DNA from 3 places in the Flammeovirga sp. AWQ4_249 genome. Region 2 is predicted to be linked to each of the others. Evidence: riboswitches for the same ligand, from Rfam matches in the RefSeq annotation. Region 2 holds a riboswitch; each other region holds the start of a gene.

Region 1 (5,101 bases), on a different contig from region 2:
AGTTGTAGTTGGTTTATTACCTTTGACAGGTCTACCATTACCATTGATCAGTATGGGTGGTACATCTTTACTCTTTACAGGGATGACTGTTGGAATTATCCTAAGTGTAAGTAAATCAACACAAGAAGATTCTGAAGAAGTAAGATTAAAAAGAGCAGAAAGAGCCAAAGAAAGAAAAGGGCAAGAAGGAACAAATCGTCCAAGAAATGTTCGATTAAAACCTTAAGAAAATATTGAAATAATTATCCTTATTAAGGTCTTTAGTATATAAAAAATATGCTGAAGACCTTTTTTTCATATTGTAACAAACACAATTATTACAGATGTAAGGTTTCATTCTTTTTATAAGAAAAACATCAATTAATATCAAAAAAAGCTCAATTTAGACATTATAAGTTTAATAATAAAAGTGATTTAGGAACACTAATTCATATTTTTATAACTAAACTTTCCCATTAATACCTAAAACTATTACATAAGATCCTTTAGCAAAAAGGATTAAAATCAACTCAAATATTCTTTTTTATGTTTAGACAGTATCAACCAAATCTTGTGAATTACTGTGCATACTCCATTAAACAATCATATTCAAAATTTAGTAACCTCAATTGAGAACCATCTCATTATTAATGAAATGGGGTTAATTGAAATATTGCAAAAAAGCCTAGATAAGATTGTTTCTTTCTCGCAGTGTAAATATGGTTTTATTGGAATTGTTGATCAACAAGATGGAGTTCTGAACTATAAGTACTTAGTGGAGAAAAAACCTTCAAATGGTTTTAATCCTTTTGATAAGGCATTATTAAAAAATCCTTTAGAAGTCAATGTTTCAAAAGCATATCAATACCTTAAAGACATTCCCTATATCAAAAAACCAATTTTTTCTTTTGATAAAGATAGAGCTGAAAAAAATCTCCCATGGTATTCCAATATATTAATCCCAATTCACAAAGATGATCATCTTATTGCTGTTTTAGGATTGAATGATCGTAAAAAAGGATTCGGTCAACAATTTTCCCTTAGAATGAAACCTGTGGTAGATACTTTTGGGAAAGTAATTAGAAAATTATCGAAAAATACAGATATAAATAATATACAAAACAATTCTATTTTTGAGACTCCTGTGAATAAGCATATGTATGATATGTTGATTACAATTGACCATCTGTGGAATATCAAAAAGAGAAATTACATTTGGGATAGTAAAATTGGTGTTTCGAAAGAACATATTATGGATTATGTCTTCGATCAAGATTACAATGTATTAGAAGATCTACTTATACTTTCTCAGAAAACAAAAACGTCTCAAAAAGGAAGTATTCGTATCAAAAAGAAAAAGAAAGTCATGATTTTAGCAATCAAAGTGCATTATAATTCCTCTACGAATACCTATGATGTTTTTGCAAAAGATATTACAGTTTCTTCGAACCAAAACATTCAAGATAAAAAGAACATAGACCGCAAGAAAATATTAGATTTCTGCTTTAAAAATCCTGTAATCAACAGTTTCTTTTAAAAAAGGAAAGAGCCATTGAAATAAATTCAGTAGCTCTTTATCATTACAACTTTTCTTCAATTTTAGCTAGCAAATGATGGCCATATAATTTTGGAAGGGAATGATCTTGAGGATTTCGAATACCTAATAATTTTTCAGCTTGTAGCATTGTCAGGTTTCTATACTTTACTTCTAATGAGTTAGTTGCAAAACGATTTTTTAATACATCGTAGCATTCTTCTAATGATAATTCAAAAGGAGATTTTGTAAGCATTTTTATAATGTTTTAAGTACTGAACATTATAAACATCAAAATTTTGGAAGGGGATTCTATTTTTTTGTCATGAATCAGACCACATCTATTGTACCACCGTGGCTTTACTGCTCGGTTGGTATCTATCATAAGATAGCTTTCTTGATGTTTAAATTAACTACTGCAAGTCTACTAGAACATTAAAATAAAATCAAGATTTTTTTTATTTATTAACATGAAATGAATTTGTTGTGGTATATTGAAATATCACAATTTAGTTGTAAATTAATGTCAAACCTAGATGACATGCAATCAAAATATATCTACTTTTTTTCTATACTCTCAATTTTGTTCGGAAGTTGTTGTGAAGAAAACCAACCGATACAGAATTCACCTTATAATCTAGAAATTCCAGAACACTTTGGGAAGCAATTTGTATTACCTGATGACAATCCTTTGACTGAAAAAGGAGTTGAATTGGGGCGTATGCTATTTTATGACAAACAACTTTCTAGAGATTTTTCAACCTCATGTGGATCATGTCATCAGCAAAAATTAGCTTTTACTGACGGGAAAGCTAAAGCGGAAGGTATTCATGGAAGAGTGGGTGAATTTAGTAGTATGTCAACTGTTAATCTCATGTGGACAGGAAAATTCTTTTGGGATGGTAGAGCAGCAAGCTTAGAAAGTCAAGCATTAGACCCTATTCAAAATGTATTGGAAATGGACATGACTCTTGAAGAGGTAGCAGAAAGACTAAGTAATGATCCTAAATATCCTGCTTTATTTGAACTCGCATTTGGAACACCTGAAATAACTCCAGAAAATATAAGTAAGGCCATCGCCCAGTTTGAAAGAACATTAATCTCCGCTAATTCTAAATATGATCGATTAATTTTAGGTACCTATACTCCTACAGAAGAAGAAAAATTGGGAATGGATTTATTCTTAACCCATCCTATTGCTGGTGAAATCAGAGGTGGAAATTGTGGTGATTGTCATTTAGGTGTGCTAACCTCTGGTGATCCTATAGCTTTTAGAGGATTTCATAATAATGGACTAGATACAGATGCTAATCTAAAAGAAGGTATCAAAGGAGTTACTCAAAATGAATTTGACAAAGGCAAATTTAAAGCTCCAACACTTAGAAATATCGCTCTTACCGCTCCATATATGCATGATGGCAGGTTTAATACGCTAGAAGAAGTTTTGGAACATTATGACGAACATATTCAAGAAAGTCGAACATTAGATCCTTTGATTACGGAAGCTAGTAATGAACCTATTTTCCCTGGTGATCCAGTAAAATTACATTTAACTCAAAAAGAAAAAAATGCTATTCTTGCCTTTCTTCATATGCTAACCGATGAGGAATTTGTGAACAATCCAGTACACTCAGACCCTTTTGAAGAGTTGGGAGATCAATAAATAATACTTTAATTTAGGACTCTAAGCTCCAACAAATTAATAATGAGTCAAAACAATAAAGCCTTAACAGGAAATATCTTTTCAATATTTTTTTCATTTTCAATACCTACTGTACTTGGCATGTTAGCAATAACATCTGCGGGTATAATTGATGGAATGTTTGTTGGTAAATTTGTTGGAACTGATGCTTTGGCAGCTGTATCGTTATGTGCTCCTATTTATTCTTTATTATTTGGTGTTCCTATCTTATTTTCTACAGGAGGGGAAGTTTTTTGTGGAAAGTTTATTGGTGAAGGAAATATAAAAAAAGCCAGAGCAACTTTTACTTCCATTTTATTAATCATAGGTATTTTTAGTCTCGTTATTACAATTTTCGGACTATTATTCACAGAAAAAATTGCTTTAATATTAGGAGCTGATGAAAAAATAAAAGCAATAGTAATTGATTATTTGACTGTAATTATTGCACTTACACCGGTGATGTCATGTTATGCCCTTACTTATTTTATTCGAGTTGACGGGAGGCCAAATTTAAGTTTCACATCACTTCTTTTAGTTGCGATTGCTAATATCATATTGGATTATATCTTCATTGTACATTTTCAACTTGGTGTGCAAGGTGCAGCATTAGGCACTTCTATTTCTTATTTTATTTTACCATTGTTACTACTTCCTCATTTTTTCTCCAAAAAAGGAAATCTTTCTTTTTATTTTAATAAAATTGATTGGAACATTATCAAAGGAATTACCTATAATGGTTCTTCAGAATTTCTAAGTGAATTATCAGGAGGTATATTATTTTTTGTGATCAATATTCAAATGATTAAATATTATGGTACTGATGGAGTTGCTGCTTTCGCCATAGTTGGATACTTAATTTATCTGATGATTATGTTTACCTATGGCATGTCTGATGCTTTAAAGTCTATTGTAAGTTTGAATTACGGTGCTAAATTGATGCATCGAGTGATACAGTTCTTTAAGTTATCATTGAAAAGTTCATTTGTTATTGGAGGGATTACAGCATTAATCACCTATTTGTTTATTGATGGTTTTTCTAATCTATTTTTAGATGTTGAAAGTTTACAAGCAAAAGAATTAACAGTTTCATTTACGATTCAAATCTTGCCCGTTCTATTCATTCTAGGCCTCAATATTCTATCTTCTTCTTTTTTCACCGCATTACATCATCCCAAGCCTTCATTAATTATATCTTTATTAAGAACTTTATTTTTACCTGTTGGTTTAATATTTATACTCACGTATTTCTACCAAGGCCATGGTATTATTCCATCAATTGTAGCAGCAGAAAGCATCACATTAATCGTTGTTATTGGTCTTTACTTACACTACTACAAAAGTAAAGAGTGGATAGATGAAGGAAAGAAAGCTTTTGAATAAGCTGAATGGAGAAATATTTTAGGACATTCCATTAATATTCCATTATGTATTATCAATTACTTTAAATTTTCATCAAATTTGGAATAATCAGAAAAACAGATCATTCTAAATATGAGTTTACTAAAAGACCTTCAAAAAAGAAGTAACAATACTTGTGAGCTTTGCGGAGCTCAAGAAAATTTATCCCCATTCTTAGTCGAACCAAAATCCTCTGAAGATGCCAATGACCACGCCTATTTATGTGGTAGCTGTCAAGAACAAATTCAGGATAAAGAAAAGATGGATGCAAACCACTGGAGATGTCTAAATGATAGTATGTGGAATGAAAATCCTGCAATTCAGGTGCTAGCCTGGCGAATGCTAACTCGTCTTAGAAGTGAAGGATGGCCTCAAGATCTATTAGACATGTTATATTTGGATGAAGATACTTTACAATGGGCTGAAGCTACAGGAGAAGGTATCAGCGACGAAGATAAAGTCATCCATAAAGACAGTAATGGTGCAATTCTAGAAAATGGTGATAG
Region 2 (5,101 bases):
ATCTAGACCAAGTACTTGCCAGCCTTTTTCATCGTCATAAGTATTAATACAAACGACATTTGAAGTAGAGCTTACTGCTGGAACCATGCTAGTCGATGCAATATCAGAATTGGCCCATACCCTTTTCCATTTGTTCGTCTTTGTGTTCCATTCAAAACGCTCAATACCTTTTCCTGCTTGTACTACAGGACCTACAGCCAAAACATTGAAGATTAGATCATTTACTTTATGAGTGGGATCAAAATCTCTTAAACCTTCTTTCTGCGGAGCAATATTATTCACAACAAATGCACCATAACCTAAAGTAGCAACAGATTGTTCAGATTGAATAAAAGCTGGAGGTGTATCACCATAACCACAATTCACTTCAATTTTATCAGCTAATTGTTGTTCATTATCTTGACGATCTCTCCAAAATGCTGTTAAATGCATTCTATTTTCTCCATCCGTGATCACAACTAATTTATCTTCATCTTTTCCAAAACCCATCAATGTTGGTGTTGACCCCGTACCCGTACCATATTTAATTGTTGGAGATAAATCTCCTGTTTGGTATTTTTCTGACCATGCACCATCTTTTGCCTCCATCGAGAATAGTTTTCCATTCCAAACGATTTTGTTCATCGTTGTACCACTTGCAACGTAAACAGCATTATTTTCATCTATGGCAAATGAATTCGAAATAAATTCTGGAGTTTCTCTTCTATCAGGAGGATATGAAGTATAAAAAGATTCAATTGGTAAAGCTAGATTATCTTTTATTTCTTTAAGATCTCTATCAATTGCCATCAAACCAAAGATGGTACCCACGATAATAGTTCCATCATAAGAAATTTGAGCACCAGTTATACCTCCAGGAATTTGATTCAAGTCTATAAACTTCTTCATTTCTTCTGGAACTGCCATTCTTTCTTTTACATTGATTTTATTTACCAATGTTACTTTATCTTTATCAAAAGCTAATTTATAAATATATCCTGAGGCTGTTAAATACAAATAACCATCTTTGTCAACAAAAGCATAAATACTATTTCCAGTCAACATACGAACTGTAGGGTTTAATTCTTTTGAAGGAGCCCATAGTTGATCATAATCTTTTGCTAAAGCTTCTGAAGAACTATATTTTTTACTTAATAAAGCATCTAAATTTTCATTTGAAATAGGTGCAACTTTAGGCAATTGATATTCAGCTATTTTTAGCCATTGGCCATTTCTACCATCTATGTAAGAGATTTTATCAGTAGATAATGCCCACCAAAAGTCTTTGCTTGTTGATTTTAGAGTAATAATGTTTACAGGACCTGCAGTTACTCTTTGTACATGAGTACTGTCTAAAGGATCAATATTGAATTCACCTCCAATAATTGGTGCTTCAAAATTATCCGTTTGCCCCATATCAAAATGTGTTGTGGCCATTTTATCTGCTGATAACCATGGATTATGTGTTGGCTGAGAATATTTCTTCTTTTTATTAATTCCTTCTTCTGTGTCTGTGGTTGCAAAAGAAGTTATTAAGAATAAGCTAAATATTCCTAATGTTATTTTGTAAAATAAATTGTTCATAAAAAATTGATGTGAATTAGGTTCAAAAGATAAAACGGTATTCCTGAGCAAAAGTCTATCAAAAAACGGTTATCAATGTATGTAGAATGTTTATTTTTATGAATTTATAACCGTGTATTTTAAATTGTAATATTTTTTTAAAAGCAATAAAAATTGAATTAAATAATTAATTTTATCAATGTAATTTTGCTTTTTATTAAAGAATTAAGCTAACTTTGTAGTATCATCAAGAATCCTTGAATGGATACCAACCGAGTTAAATCCACGGTGGTGAAAAAGATGTGGTCTTAGGAAGACAAAAACCTACCCCACTGAATTCCCCATTTTTCTTGATGTCCTTAATTGATTATTCACTTTATAATCTTTTACAGAATGACATTGACAAAAAATTACGAAGAGAAAGTAACACAACTATCTCATTTACAGAATGAAGAGCTAATCGCTGCATTCAACGAAGAAGTCGGCAATACCTTTTGGAGTAATCCTAGAGGATTGTATTTAAGTGCTTTAAATGAAGAAATTCGAAAGCGGAAATTTAAAGAAGATCGTTTAATTATAAAAAATGGAAGACTTTCTATAAAAAGGAAAGTAAAGCTAATTGAAGATAAAATTGTATCACTTTAAAATCCCAAAGACATGAGTTTAGCACAAGAAATATATATTCAATTCTTAGATCATTTCTCTACATTAAATGATCAAGAATTATTAAAAATAGTAAGAGATTCGAAGACATTAATCTCACATCATAATCAAAGTTTACTAACGGCTTTACAAGATGTAATTGATGCTAGAGGTTTATAAAAAAATACCCCTTGATGATTTTATCAGTTCATCAAGGGGTAAATTCATTTTGTATATTCTTTTTATGATGCTTTGTCAAAAACTTCCATATCCATTAAACCTTCTTTCTTGGAAATAAAGGTCGCAGCAGATGAAACACCAAAAATATTTGTAGCTGTTCTTCCCATATCAATTAATGAATCAACAGATAATACAAATGTCAAAACTATACCCATAACCTCGGGAGTGATACCCATAATTGTCATCGCTGTAATTGCTGCAAATGAAGCCGTACCTGGAAGGCCTGCAATACCAAAAGAGGAAATAATCACTGAAATAAACATGGTAAGAATTACACTTGGGGATGTAATTTCTAAAGGTTGAATTCCCATTGCATTAGTAACTCCTACAGACAAAACGATCATAAATACAGGCCACATTGCACCACATGCATTCATGCCCATTGTAGTTCCTAATGAAGCTCCAATATTTGCAGTTTCAGAATCTACTCCATTTCTTTCAACTAATGAGTTGATCGTAACAGGCAAAGAAGCACCTGAAGATTGAGTAGAAAAACCTGTGATTATTGCTGGTAATAAATTTTGGAAATGCTTAATCGGATTATTGCCTACTGATAACTGAACTAACATATGCATACCAAAAATTAAGGCCATAGTTAAATAAGATACACCAATGAAGATAGCTAAATCTCCAAATAATGTAGGTCCATTTTTAGCAACGGCAATTGTCATTAAAGAAAATACGCCATAAGGTGTCAACTTAATGATTGTCATTGTTATGCTATTGATAATAATCTTAGTACTATCTAATAAACTAATGATTCGCCCCATTTCTTCTGGTTTTCTTTTTTCCATTCGACGAATAGCCAAACCAATTAAGAGGGCAACAAGTAATGTACCTATAATATTATTCTCAGAGAACGCTTGAAAAATAGAGGTCGGTATTTTTTGGGTGAAACCATAAATAACTTTTCCCAAAGAAGCATCACCAATACTTTCAATTCTATTTGCATATCCCTCCGAAATATTTCCAGTATTTAACTTTGAGGCATCAATAATCGTCGAAAAACCAAAAACATTAGCCATCATAAATGCAATAGAAGCAGCACCAGTAATTGATGTCACAAAATATCCAATCACTTTTCCTATTCTATTTCCAATATTTGATTCTTTATTAAGATTTACTAGTGTCGTTGTAATACTAATAAAGACGATGGGAACAATCATTAACTTTAAGAAGCGGATATAAACATTAGAGACAGTCTTCATGTAATACTGTAATTCATGAAAAGTATCTTTTGGTAAAAATTCAAATAATCCCCAACCGAAAACAATTCCCAAACCAATAGCAGTGAGGTTTCGATAATGAAATTTGATTTTTTTATCTGACATAAACCTTAATACGCCTAAAAGACATATAAAAGCTGCTAATGCTAAAATTAAAAACATGTAATTTTATTAATTTAGATTCTTTTGAATTCAACATGAAAAATACTCAAAAATAAATCAATAAAGAATCAAATTAATATTTGTTTGTACAAGTTTTTATATCATTTTTCGTAATCAACTCAGTCTTACAATTTAATCTAAAAATAGTATAAAGAATATTATTTAATAAAAGTGAAAAAAAAATAAGCTAAGGTGTAATAATTTTGAATTTAAGCCACTAATAAAAATAAAAAACAAAAGTGAGCAGTGATTTTTATACTACATACATTCGACCTCATACAGGTATCATCATCAAAATTTGTAGAGCCTATACAAATACACAAGAAGATTTTGAAGATTATTTTCAAGAAGTCTGTTTACAAATATGGAGAAGTAAAGAGAACTTTAAAAGTAATGCGGATTGGTCAACTTGGGTTTATAGAATTGCCCTCAACGTTTGTCTAACATTACTCAAGAAAAAAAAGAATAATGTACAAAATTTTGCATCAGATTATCTACCTCAAGATATGCAAGAAGATGCACAGGTTTTCGTAAATGAAGATCTCGACATGTTATACGATGCAATCCGAAAACTATCTGTAATCGATAGAGCAATCATTCTCCTTTATTTGGAAGAGAAAAGTTACAAAGAAATCGCTGAAACATTTGATGCTACTCCAAATTCAATTGGGGTTAAAATTAAAAGAATTAAAGAACGCTTAAAAAAATTATTAGATGGAAAAGTCAATTGAATCAATCTGGAAAAAAGGATTTATAGAAGAAGATGCACTTATTGCTCCTAAACTAAATGCTTTCTATGAAAAGAAATCAATCAACTTTGTAGATAAGTTTATTCGTGATTTTAAAATAAACTTGTGGGCAATTGTAGGAGCTTCAATTATTCCTACCATATTTGGAATCGTAGGTAAGGCATACATTCCTGGAATTACTATTACTTTGTTACTTTTATACGTAGCATACTATGGAAAATTAAAGCTCGACAAACTATCAAAATTAGAGAAAACAGCATCTAGTTATCATTACATTAAACAATTCAATAATTGGCTTACCGAAACTATTAATGGATATACTAATGTATATAGATTTGTTTACCCTTTGATATTTATATGTACATTATTGATTCTTTGGCAAGGCTTTCTAAGTGAACAAATCATTGATAATTTTAAAGCAGATGAACTTCTCTTTACTATTCCAATTTATTGGGGAATAGGTTCATTAGTTATTGCCTTATTTATTTCAATGGGAGCTAAAAAATTATATCAGTTAGATATGAATATCGTTTACGGTGC
Region 3 (5,101 bases), on a different contig from region 2:
CTGAGGAGCTTGTAATTCTAAGAGTAAATTGTCTGTATTTTTTTGATAAAAATCTAAAGTACCATAAACGATTCCATTGAATAACTCATAATCAAAACCAAAATTAATTTGAGTAGTTTCTTCCCATTGTAAATCTGGATTCGCATAGTTGTTATAAGTTACTCCAGATCCAATACCTACTGCACTATATCCTTTATCACCTGATAGTGTTGGAAGTGAGCGGTAATTGCCAATTTCTTGAGATCCAGTAACACCCCATCCAGCTCTCATTTTTAGATTGCTAACCACTGAACTGTTTTTTAAGAAATCTTCTTCAGATAATCTCCAAGCTGCAGAAAACGAAGGGAAAACACCCCATTTGTTATTTGCACCAAAGCGAGAAGATCCATCTGCACGAACAGTAGCAGTGACTACATACTTATCTTTAAAACTTACGTTTGCTCGACCAATCCATGAGATTAACTTACTTGATTCTTTATAAGAACCTACTAGAACAGTACCATTTGCGGCATTTAAGTTATGTTCTGCTGTTTCATCAATATCAAAACCTGTCGCATTTGCTGAATTAAATTCACGACCAAATTCTTGATATGTGTAACCTGCTAAAGCATTTAATTTTAAATCACCAAAGTCTTTTGTGTAGTTTAATGTTCCTTCTAGTAAAGTGTTGTGTAAGAAATTATTACGAACATCTGCAGAGCCATTTCCGGTACCTACCCATTCAATTGTTCCCGGTAAATAAGCATTTCTTTTTGCTGAAGTAATATCTCCGCCTAAGTTTAATTTACCCGTTAGTCCAGGAAGTAACTCAGCTTCGATAAAAGCATTACCTAATAAGCGTTGTGTATTTGTGAAATCACGAACACTATTTGCCATAATGTAAGGATTCTTTTCTAGCTGATTTGAAGAAGAGAAATCTGTCGGTAAAAGAGGAGACATACGTAACATATTATTAATTACTCCGCCATCTAATGCGCCACCAACACCATAAGGTAAGTTATTATTTTTAGTGAATGCACCCATCATATTAGCACCAATAGTCACTTTCTCACTTAATTTTTGTGTGATATTCATACGTCCACCAATTCTTTCCATTCCAGAATTGATCATAATACCTTCTTGGTTTAAGTAATTTATGGAGAACCTATATTGTGTATTTGCTGTGCCACCAGATACCCCAACATTATGATTTTGAGTAATAGCAGATCTAGTCATTACATCCTGCCAATCTGTATTCGCTTCTAAATCCATTGGGTTAGAACCTTCAGCAGCAGTAGCAGATCTATACTCTGAAGCAGAAAGCATATCTACTTTTTTAGCAATTTGAGAAACACCGAAGTAAGCATCATAATCTACTTTTGCTTTCCCTTCTTTTCCTTTCTTTGTTGTAATGATAATGACACCATTGGCGCCTCTAGCACCATAAATAGCGGTTGCTGAAGCATCTTTTAAAACATCAAAAGACGCAATGTCATTAGGGTTGATACTTGCTAAAGGGTTTTTGGCAGCTGAAGCTGAATAGACACCTGCTGTACCTGGATCAGATGCAGTATTGTCAATAGGGAAACCATCAATTACATAAAGCGGTTCGTTTGATGCAGTTAGAGAAGTACCACCACGAACTCTAATGTTCACACCAGCACCTGGTTCACCTGATGAAGGAGTCATCTGAACACCTGCAATTTTACCTTGAATTAATTGGTCAGGAGAGGCCATCACTCCTTGGTTGAAATCATCAGCTTTGATTGAGGCCATTGCACCAGTGACATCTTTCTTTTCCATTTGACCATAACCAACAACCACAACCTCTTCAAGTTGTTCGGCATCCACTTTTAGTTGAATAGTGAAGTTGGATTGATTGCCAATGGTAACTTCTTGGTCAAAATAACCAATGTAAGTGATAGAAAGAGTGTTTGCATTTTCCGGAACATCCAACTTGAATTGTCCTTCAAAATTTGTTGTTGTCCCTAAAGTTGTTCCTTTTACGATTACGTTGACACCTGGAAGAGGTACATTGTTTTCGTCATTAATAATACCTGAGATAGTTCTATTTTGTGCAAATGCACTAAAATTTAGAAATAGAAGTACAGATACAAAACTGAATAGTTGTAATCTTTTTTTCATTTGTTAAAAGCGGTTTTTTACAGGCAATGAAGAGAGTGTAAGTAACATAATTGTTCCCTACGATTTTTTCATTTTCATTTCATTGCTTTCATTCCAAAGTAATAGATACAGTAAGCTGCTTTAGTAATTTAAATTAGTGTAGATCTCGAGATTTGAGCTATTGTTCTTCTACAATACTCGGAGTAAATCTTTGCTTTTGCAAATGTTAGATGATCATCAAATTAGCCTTTTTGATGCCTTAAATTGAAATATTTTAAGTGATAAATGAAAGTGAATTTATTTTTAACAAACTCTTCTTTTCAACCGGTTGCTATATGTTCATAACGAATTAAAATACACGATAGAAACCTGTTGCGCAATCTGTTTCGGTAATATTGTAAATTGTCTAAAATACGCTTTAAAAGTTGTACATTTCCTGTGTAGGTAAAATTTTAAAAAAAGTAAAAAAAGTCATGTTTTTTTATTGATAACCCTTATTTTATGTCATTTTCCTATTCAAATTTCTAAAAAACTGACTATCTTGCGGCGTGCTTATCAAGAATGACAGAGAGAACGGGCTCGTAGATGTCATGGCAACCGTTGTTCCCAGCGAAAGGTGCCAATTCCCGCTTCGGAGGTGTCCGAGAAAGATGAGCTAAATGCATTTGATCCAAATGCTTATCTCTAAAAATTTATTAAGCACGTTTTAGTCTTATCAATGGATGAGACATGTGAAACGTAACTTTCGAAAATACTTATGTCAAAAAAGCTCAACGAGTTAGCCAAAGAGCGTGTGTTGATTTTAGATGGTGCTATGGGTACCATGATTCAAAGACACAAATTAGGAGAAGAGGATTATAGAGGAGATCGATATAAAAACCACCCGTGTGATGTAAAAGGAAATAATGATATGTTGTCGATAACTCAGCCACATATTATTAGAGATATCCATAAACAATATTTCGAGGCAGGGTCAGATATCGTAGAAACAAACACTTTCAGTGGAACTACGATTGCCATGGCGGATTATCAAATGGAAGCTGATGTTTATGAATTGAACTATGCTTCTGCGAAATTAGCTAAAGAAGCTGCAGATGAATTTACCGCAAAAGAACCTCATAAACCACGTTTTGTTGCAGGTGCTGTTGGACCAACGAACCGTACGGCTTCTATCTCTCCAGATGTAAATGATCCAGGTTATAGAGCAGTAACTTTTGATGACTTAGTAGAAGCTTATTATTTACAAGTTCAAGGTTTAGCTGAAGGTGGGGCAGATACCATTTTAATTGAAACAGTTTTTGATACCTTAAACTGTAAAGCGGCTCTATTTGCTGCTGATAAGTATTTCACAGATGTTGAAGAAGGAAATGTAACTTCTGCAGTTCCTGCGGGAAGAGAGGATGAATTTCCTAATTTATATAAAGGAGAACGTTTACCATTGATGGTATCAGGTACAATTACCGATGCATCAGGTAGAACACTTTCAGGACAAGTAGTAGAAGCATTCTGGAACTCAATCCGTCATGCTGATTTGTTCAGTGTTGGTTTGAACTGTGCTTTAGGTGCCGATTTACTTCGTCCTTATATTCAAGAATTATCTCGTGTAGCAGACGTAAACGTTTCTGCTTATCCAAATGCGGGTCTACCAAACGAATTTGGTGAGTACGACCAAACATCAGAAGAGATGAGTAAAATCTTGGAATCTTTTGATGGATTAGTGAATATCATTGGTGGATGTTGTGGTACCACACCTGATCATATTTCAGGAATTGCCAAAACATTTAGCGAAGCAAAAGTTAGAGAAATTCCTACTCAAGAGCCTTTCCAAAGGTTAAGTGGATTGGAACCTGTAACTATTAAGCCTGATAGCATTTTTGTCAACGTTGGTGAAAGAGCTAACGTAACGGGTTCAGCTAAATTCCGTCGTTTAATTGAGAACGGAGAATTTGAAGAAGCTATTGAAGTGGTAAGACATCAGGTAGAAGGTGGAGCACAAGTGATTGACGTCAACATGGACGAAGGAATGTTAGACTCTAAAGAGTGCATGACACGTTTCTTGAACCTAATTGCTTCTGAGCCTGATATCGCTAAGCTTCCAATCATGGTCGATTCTTCGAAATGGGAAATCATTGAAGCTGGCTTAAAAACATTACAAGGTAAAGGTATTGTGAACTCTATTTCTTTAAAAGAGGGAGAGGAAGACTTTATCAAAAAAGCGACATTAATTAAAAAATATGGTGCTGCAACTGTTGTAATGGCATTTGATGAGGAAGGACAAGCTGATAACTTCGAGAGAAGAAAAGAAATCTGTGCTCGTTCATATGATATCTTGGTAAATAAAGTAGGTTTCCCTCCACAAGACATCATCTTTGACCCGAATATCTTGGCGGTTGCTACAGGTATCGAAGAGCACAACAATTATGCTGTTGATTTCTTCAAGGGTACAAAGTGGATCAAAGATAACCTTCCTCATGCTTTAGTAAGTGGAGGTGTATCTAATATCTCCTTCTCTTTCAGAGGTAATAATGCTGTTAGAGAAGCAATGCACTCTGTGTTCTTGTATCATGCGGGTAAAGCAGGTATGGATATGGGTATTGTCAACCCAGGTATGCTGGAAGTGTATGAGGAGATTCCTAAAGACTTATTAGAATACGTTGAAGATGTTCTTTTAAATAGAAGAGAAGATGCTACTGAGCGTTTAGTAGATTTTGCTGAAACTGTAAAATCAAAAGGCAAGAAAAAAGAGGTAGATCTTTCTTGGAGAGAGAAATCTGTAGAAGAAAGACTTTCTCACGCTTTGGTAAAAGGTTTAGTAGAATTTGTTGAGCAAGATGTTGAAGAAGCTCGTCAAAAATTTGACAGACCTATTGAAGTGATTGAAGGTCCTTTAATGGATGGCATGAACGTAGTAGGTGATTTATTTGGTGAAGGTAAAATGTTCCTTCCTCAAGTAGTGAAATCTGCACGTGTAATGAAGAAAGCGGTAGCTATTCTGATT

What was found. Region 2 has a riboswitch for S-adenosylmethionine ahead of ACXAHM_RS18600 (hypothetical protein). Riboswitches for the same ligand answer to the same signal wherever they lie in the genome.
Region 1: linked by a shared signal. The riboswitch ahead of ACXAHM_RS03685 (hypothetical protein) and the one ahead of ACXAHM_RS18600 (hypothetical protein) in region 2 are both predicted to bind S-adenosylmethionine.
Region 3: linked by a shared signal. The riboswitch ahead of metH (methionine synthase) and the one ahead of ACXAHM_RS18600 (hypothetical protein) in region 2 are both predicted to bind S-adenosylmethionine.

The regions. Positions count from the first base shown of each region.
Region 1 covers NZ_JBSWYJ010000003.1:19,865-24,965, forward strand. The annotation lists gene ACXAHM_RS03675 (FtsW/RodA/SpoVE family cell cycle protein) at 1-226, shown strand, start outside; gene ACXAHM_RS03680 (GAF domain-containing protein) at 635-1,516, shown strand; gene ACXAHM_RS03685 (hypothetical protein) at 1,560-1,769, opposite strand; SAM-I-IV-variant riboswitch at 1,820-1,922, opposite strand; gene ACXAHM_RS03690 (cytochrome-c peroxidase) at 2,055-3,176, shown strand; gene ACXAHM_RS03695 (MATE family efflux transporter) at 3,219-4,577, shown strand; gene ACXAHM_RS03700 (PhnA domain-containing protein) at 4,689-5,101, shown strand, end outside.
Region 2 covers NZ_JBSWYJ010000029.1:38,908-44,008, reverse strand. The annotation lists gene ACXAHM_RS18605 (hypothetical protein) at 1-1,563, opposite strand, end outside; SAM-I-IV-variant riboswitch at 1,782-1,876, shown strand; gene ACXAHM_RS18600 (hypothetical protein) at 1,936-2,187, shown strand; gene ACXAHM_RS18595 (hypothetical protein) at 2,200-2,364, shown strand; gene ACXAHM_RS18590 (cation:dicarboxylate symporter family transporter) at 2,427-3,812, opposite strand; gene ACXAHM_RS18585 (RNA polymerase sigma factor) at 4,052-4,543, shown strand; gene ACXAHM_RS18580 (hypothetical protein) at 4,527-5,101, shown strand, end outside.
Region 3 covers NZ_JBSWYJ010000004.1:43,421-48,521, reverse strand. The annotation lists gene ACXAHM_RS05115 (SusC/RagA family TonB-linked outer membrane protein) at 1-2,124, opposite strand, end outside; SAM riboswitch class I at 2,653-2,760, shown strand; gene metH (methionine synthase) at 2,861-5,101, shown strand, end outside.